DNA from 2 places in the Arthrobacter sp. KN11-1C genome. Region 2 is predicted to be linked to the other one. Evidence: riboswitches for the same ligand, from Rfam matches in the RefSeq annotation. Region 2 holds a riboswitch; the other holds the start of a gene.

Region 1 (3,404 bases), 1.3 Mb from region 2:
CCGATCAACAGCAAGCGGCGGCGACCGATCCGGTCACCCAGGTTTCCCATGGACACCAACAGTGCCGCGAGCACCAGTGGATAGGCGTCCACGACCCACAGCAGCTGCACGCCCCCGACTTCCAGCGACCGGGCGATTTCCGGCAGGGCAAACGTCAGCGCCGTATTGTCCACAGCCACCAGCAGCACCGGGAACATCAGGAGTGCCAAGGCAGCCCAATCGCGCCACGGGGCGGTTTGGATCGAAGGGGTACGGGGGTGCTGGGTTGTGGACGGGTTGAACATGAACATAACTGTACCGTCTGGACGGTATAGTTTCAATTTGACTCATCGAACGGCCGCGTCGAACTAAGGGATGATGGACACCATGCCGCGAAAACCTATTGCCCGGGACGCTGTCCTGGATGCCTTTGAAGCCCTGCTGATCGAGGTGGGGGAGCGGGCTGCCACCCTGGACGCCGTCGCCAAGCGCGCCGGCGTCTCGAAGGGCGGCTTGCTCTACCATTTCCCCAACAAGGAAGCCATGATCAGCTCCTTGCTCGAGCGCATGGACGGGCTGGCCGCGCTGGACATCGAGGCAATGAAGGCGGCCCCGGAAGGTGCTGCCGCGTTCTTCATCAAGTCCTCGCTGTGGGCCGACACGCCCTTGGACCGCGTGTTTGTGGCAGCCACGCGTCTCGCGGAAGTAGCCCACGAAGAAACCCGCAGGCGCTTCGCGGGAATCCAGCAACAATGGCTCGATGTGCTCGCCGAGGAAGTCGGGCCGGAAATGGCCAAGGCCGTCCGGTACATGGGCGATGGACTCTACTTCAACGCAATGCTCGAAGGCGGCGCCGGTGATACGGAAGTCAAGGCCAGCGCGAGGGGCGCCGACGTCGGTGCGCTGCTGGCCGCCGTCGAACGCCTCCGCAGCTGAGTCCCGACCCAACTATCCCCACCGCCACCCTCGCCTCGCAAGCTCGGCCAGGGAACCCTGGCGGCGTGGGCCCCGCAGTTGTTGTCGTTTAGACGCTCCAAAACGACATCTAGTGCGAGCTAGTTGGGAAAGCCGGGCGGCTCGCTGACCCTATTTGCGGACGCGGGCAGTCCATAGGACAATTGGTAGTTGTGGCAGCCGTCACCGGCAACCACTGTCGATTCACACAATTGAATACGCCTTTGATCTGCGGCGGGAGAGTCCTGCAGGCATGTGATGCAGGCGCCGTAGGAGCAAATCCTCCCCAGGAATCTCTCAGGCCCACGCACCGCCGCGGCAAGGCAACTCTGGAAAGCAGCACGCTGACGCGCGCTCACCGACGGTGCAAGCGGACAGTGCCATACGCACGTTTCGCGGAAACTCTCAGGTCCAATACAGAGCGGGGAGGAATCCGATTAGCTGTGGCGTACCCACGCCGCCTTATAAATGGAGTTCCTTCGTGACGGTTAGTTCAACCTCCACCACGTTCGTTGACCGGCATATCGGCGCCCGCCGCCAGGCCGACATTGACATCATGCTCAAGTCTGTTGGCTACGACAGTGTCGATTCGCTCGTAGACACCGCGGTTCCCAATGACATCCGCCAGGACGTCGCACTGACGCTCCAGAACGCCCTCAGCGAGGTGGAAGTCCTTGCTGAACTCCGCAAGCTGGCTTCCAAGAACAAGACGGCCGTGCAGATGATCGGCCAGGGCTACTACGACACCGTCACTCCGCCGGTGATCCGCCGCAACATCCTCGAATCCCCGGCCTGGTACACGGCCTACACCCCGTACCAGCCCGAAATTTCCCAGGGCCGCCTCGAGGCGCTGCTGAACTTCCAGACCATGGTCCAGGACCTCGTGGGCCTGCCCATCGCCAACGCCTCCCTGCTGGACGAAGCCACGGCAGTCGCCGAAGCCGTCCTCATGATGCGCCGCGCCAACAAGAACAAGACGGCCCACGACGGCAAGACCGTGCTCGACGCCGACTGCCTCCCGCAGACGATCGCGATCGTGAAGGGCCGCGCCGAGGCGCTGGGCTTCGAGGTGGAGATCGCCGACCTGTCCCAGGGCCTGCCCGACGGCGACATCAACGGCATCGTGCTGCAGCAGCCGGGCGTTTCCGGCCGGGTGTTCGACCACTCCGCCGTGATCGCCGCCGCCAAGGAACGCGGTGCCCTCGTCACCGTCGCCGCCGACCTCCTCGCCCTCACCCTGATCACGCCTCCGGGCGAGCAGGGTGCCGACATCGCCGTCGGCTCCACCCAGCGCTTCGGCGTGCCGCTGTTCTTCGGCGGCCCGCACGCCGCGTACATGGCCGTCCAGAAGGGCCTCGAGCGCTCGATGCCGGGCCGCTTGGTGGGCGTTTCCAAGGACGACGCCGGCACTCCCGCCTACCGTCTCGCGCTCCAGACCCGCGAACAGCACATCCGCCGCGAGAAGGCCACGTCCAACATCTGCACCGCGCAGGCACTGCTGGCCATCGTCTCCTCGATGTACGCCGTCTACCACGGCCCCGAGGGCCTGAAGGCGATCGCCGAGACCGCCCACAACCACGCCCGCACCCTGGCAGCATCCCTGAAGGCCGCGGGCCTTGAGGTCCTGCACGGCAGCTTCTTCGACACCATCACCGTCCGCGTCCCGGGCAAGGCTGCCGGGATCGTTGCTGCTGCCGAGGCCAAGGGCATCAACCTGCGCGGCATCGACGCCGACACTGTGGGCATTTCTGTTGACGAGACCACGACGGCGGCCGTCGTCGCCGACGTCGTCGCCGCCTTCGGTGCCACGGTGTCGGGTGACGGTGAGGGCTTCGCCCTGGAGGTCGCCGTCGAGCGTTCTTCGGACTACCTGCAGCACCCCGTGTTCAACACCCACCGTTCCGAGACCCAGCTGTTGCGCTACATCCGCAAGCTGTCGGACCGCGACCTGGCGCTGGACCGCACCATGATCCCGCTGGGTTCGTGCACCATGAAGCTGAACGCCACCGCCGAGATGGAAGCCATCTCCTGGCCGGAATTCGCTTCGATCCACCCGTTCGCACCGGATTCCCAGACCGAGGGCTGGCGTGAACTCATCACGGACCTGGAATCCCAGCTGACCGAGATCACCGGTTATGACCAGGTCTCCATCCAGCCCAACGCCGGTTCCCAGGGCGAGCTCGCGGGCCTGCTGGCCATCCGCGGCTACCACCACTCCCGCGGTGACCTGCAGCGCAACGTCTGCCTCATCCCGGCGTCCGCCCACGGCACCAACGCCGCCTCGGCAGTGCTGGCCGGCATGAAGGTTGTCGTCGTGGCCACGGCCGCCGATGGCACCATCGACCACGCGGACCTGCAGGCCAAGATCGACGCCAACAAGGACGTCCTCTCGGCCATCATGATCACCTACCCGTCCACGCACGGCGTGTACGACGCCGACGTGCGCGAGGTCTGCGACTCCGTGCACGCAG
Region 2 (3,404 bases):
GACCGTCCGCAGGTTCAGGCCGATGAGGACCAGGCAGATCCCGAGGAAGACCAGTCCGCCGCGCGTCCGGACCTGGGTGGGCCCGGCGGCGGGAAGCTCGTCGATCTCGGCGTCGACGAGGATCTCGGGGGCGCCGGAGTGCGGCGTGGTGTTCTTGGGGGCGCTTGAAGCGGAGGTCACCAACCCATTCTGGCAGTCACGCTCATACCGGGGCGGCTCATGACGGGAGCGTATGCAGGTTCCGCCGCGGGCGTTTGGCTCCGCAACGGTATTCTGGAGGGGATGAGTGAAACCCCAGATTCCCCTGAAACACCGCAGTCTTCGCGCCCCGTGACCCCTGGCAGCCAGGCCTCCTTCGGCACCTATGGCGGCCGTCCAGTCAGTTTCGTGCGCCGGGGGACGCGGCTTCAGGGCCGACGCCAGGCCGCGTGGGAGGAGCACTCGGACCGCTGGGCCATCCAGGTTCCGCGGCACATTGCCAACACTTCCGTGCATCCGGACTACGTGTTCGACGCCGAAGCGGAGTTTGGCCGCAAGGCGCCGCTGATCGTCGAAATCGGTTCGGGACTTGGCGACGCCGTATGCCACGCCGCGGAGGAGAACCCGGACAAGGACTTCCTCGCGGTGGAGGTCTATACCCCGGGCCTGGCCAACACGATGATCAAGATCAACAGCCGCGGGCTCAGCAACGTCCGCGTGGTGGAGGCGAACGCCCCCGAGGTCCTCGCCTCCATGCTCCCTGCCGGTTCGGTGAGCGAGCTCTGGGTCTTCTTCCCCGACCCGTGGCACAAGTCCCGGCACCACAAACGCCGCCTCATCCAGCCCGCGTTCGCCGAACTCGCTGCGCGGTCCCTCAAGAAGGGCGGCCTGTGGCGGATCGCCACCGACTGGTCCAACTACGCCGTCCACGTCCGCGAGGTCCTGGCCGGCTCCACCGAGTTTGAGAACCTGCACGACCGCGAACGGGCCGGCGCGGACAGCCCCCTCACCCAAGTATGGGAGTCCGGAGTCGAATACATGGTGGGCGGGGCACCCGTCAAGGAAGGCCGGGCACCGGTCAGCACCGAGCACACCGGCCCCAACGAGGGAGTGGACCACGTGGGCGGATGGGCTCCACGCTTCGATGGCCGCATCCGCACCAGCTTCGAGAACAAGGCCCACGAGGCGGGGCGCATGATCTTCGACCTTAGTTATCGCAGGATCTAGCTTCACGATTGGATACAGGTTCTTTGCGTGCCGTACAGGCACCGGATACCATGTGAGACGTGTCACCGGAAGGCGGCACGTGCTTATGATCTGCGGCGGGAGAGTCCTGCCGGTACATTTTCAGCAGGCGCCGTAGGAGCAAATCCTCCCCAGGAATCTCTCAGGCCCATGTACCGCCGCGGCAAGGCAACTCTGGAAAGCAGCCCGGGCAACCGGGCTCACCGACGGTGCAAGCGTCCAGCCACGAGGCACAGACGCGGAAACTCTCAGGTCCAATACAGAGCGGGGAGGAACCGACTCATCGTGGCGCGTGCGCGCCACCTGAATTATGGAGTTCCTCATGACCCTGGCACCTGAAGGCCGTAAGCTGCTGCGCGTTGAACAGCGCAACAAAGCCGTCCCGGTCGAACGCAAGCCCGAGTGGATCAAGGCCAAGGTCCAGATGGGCCCGGAATTCGTGGGCCTGAAGAACCTCGTGAAAAAAGAAGGCCTGCACACCGTCTGCGAGGAAGCCGGCTGCCCGAACATCTTCGAGTGCTGGGAAGACAAGGAAGCGACCTTCCTGATCGGCGGCTCCGAATGCACCCGCCGCTGCGACTTCTGCCAGATCGACACCGGCAAACCCTCCCCGGTGGACATGTTCGAACCCACCAAGGTCGCCCGCTCCGTCCAGGCCATGAACCTGCGCTACGCCACCGTCACCGGCGTCGCCCGCGATGACCTGGCAGACGAAGGCGTCTGGCTCTACGCCGAAACCGTCCGCAAGATCCACGAACTGAACCCCGGCACCGGCGTCGAACTGCTCATCCCGGACTTCTCCGGCAAACCCGAACACATCGCCGCGATCTGCGACTCAGCCCCTGAAGTCTTCGCGCACAACGTCGAAACCGTGCCCCGGATCTTCAAGCGCATCCGCCCCGCGTTCCGCTACGACCGCTCCCTGGACGTCATCACCCAGGGCCGGGCCCACGGCATGGTCACCAAATCCAACCTGATCCTGGGCATGGGCGAAACCCGCGAGGAGATCTCCGAAGCCCTGCGTGATCTGCACGCCGCGGGCTGTGACCTGATCACCATCACCCAGTACCTGCGCCCCTCCGAACGGCACCTGCCCGTGGACCGCTGGGTCAAACCCCAGGAATTCGTCGACCTCGCCACCGAAGCCGAGGAAATCGGCTTCCTCGGCGTCATGTCCGGCCCCCTGGTCCGCTCCTCCTACCGCGCCGGACGGCTCTGGGCCACCGCGATGCGCAAAAAAGGCCGCGAAATCCCCGCCCACCTCGCCCACATCGCCGAAGGCATCCAGGACTCCGGCACCACCCGCCAGGAAGCCCGCACCCTCCTCGCACACCACGCGACGGCCTGATCCGGAAGGAGCCAGCATGTTTCCCACCCGGATTGAAATCATTCCCTCAGACGGAATCGTTGAGAGAGTCCAGGCAGCAGTACCGCTTTCCACGACGCTCACCGTGACCTGCCTGCCCCATCACGGCATCGCACGGACCATGGAGGCTTCCGTCAAGCTCAGCCTCCTTGGCTACACCGTGATTCCGCACCTCTCGGCACGTGGGCTGGAGAGCCGGGGGCAGCTTTCCGGCATCCTCCGCGATTGCGACGCTGCAGGGATCAGTGAGGTCTTCGCCATCGGTGGCGACGGACCTCTTGGCGCGGGCCCCTACCGATCGAGCCTTCCCCTCTTGGCGGATATCTCCGAGTACTCCGGCGGCAGCATCACTGCGGGCATCGCCGGTTATCCCGAGGGGCATCCTTCCGTGAGCGGGCTCGACTTGCTGGACGCCTTGTTGGCGAAACAACACTTGGCCACGCACGTTGTCACGCAGATGTGCTTCTCCGCGTCGAAGGTCCTCGACTATGCGGCGCTCCTGCGACGGGAAGGCGTCGAGCTTCCCGTATGGGCCGGCGTGGCCGGAGCGGTTCCTCGGACAAAACTGCTGGCCCTGGCAACCCAGATCGGCGTCGGGACGTCGCTGAAGTTCCTCAGCAACAAGGGAACTCTTGCCCGCAAACTCCTGGGCCCGGACAAATACTCACCGGAGAGCCTGGTGTCCGGGCTCATGGCGCAGCCGGATGGTGTCTCGGGAATCCATCTCTACAGTTTCAACCGGCTGGACATGCCCATCTGGGAGAGAAGCGATTTGGCCGATCCTGAGGCGGCAACCACTTAGCCCGGTGAACCC

The links. A riboswitch is a leader RNA that binds a small molecule or an ion and turns the genes downstream of it on or off. The one in region 2 is predicted to bind glycine.
Region 1: linked by a shared signal. The riboswitch ahead of gcvP (aminomethyl-transferring glycine dehydrogenase) and the one ahead of lipA (lipoyl synthase) in region 2 are both predicted to bind glycine.

What each region holds. Positions count from the first base shown of each region.
Region 1 covers NZ_CP197467.1:3,629,594-3,632,997, reverse strand. Annotated here, with positions in the region: gene ACSBOX_RS16915 (MFS transporter) at 1-284, opposite strand, end outside; gene ACSBOX_RS16910 (TetR/AcrR family transcriptional regulator) at 367-915, shown strand; glycine riboswitch at 1,159-1,256, shown strand; glycine riboswitch at 1,258-1,363, shown strand; gene gcvP (aminomethyl-transferring glycine dehydrogenase) at 1,415-3,404, shown strand, end outside.
Region 2 covers NZ_CP197467.1:403,781-407,184, reverse strand. Annotated here, with positions in the region: gene ACSBOX_RS01985 (MFS transporter) at 1-180, opposite strand, end outside; gene trmB (tRNA (guanosine(46)-N7)-methyltransferase TrmB) at 283-1,206, shown strand; glycine riboswitch at 1,293-1,392, shown strand; glycine riboswitch at 1,394-1,497, shown strand; gene lipA (lipoyl synthase) at 1,547-2,572, shown strand; gene ACSBOX_RS01970 (methylenetetrahydrofolate reductase) at 2,589-3,392, shown strand.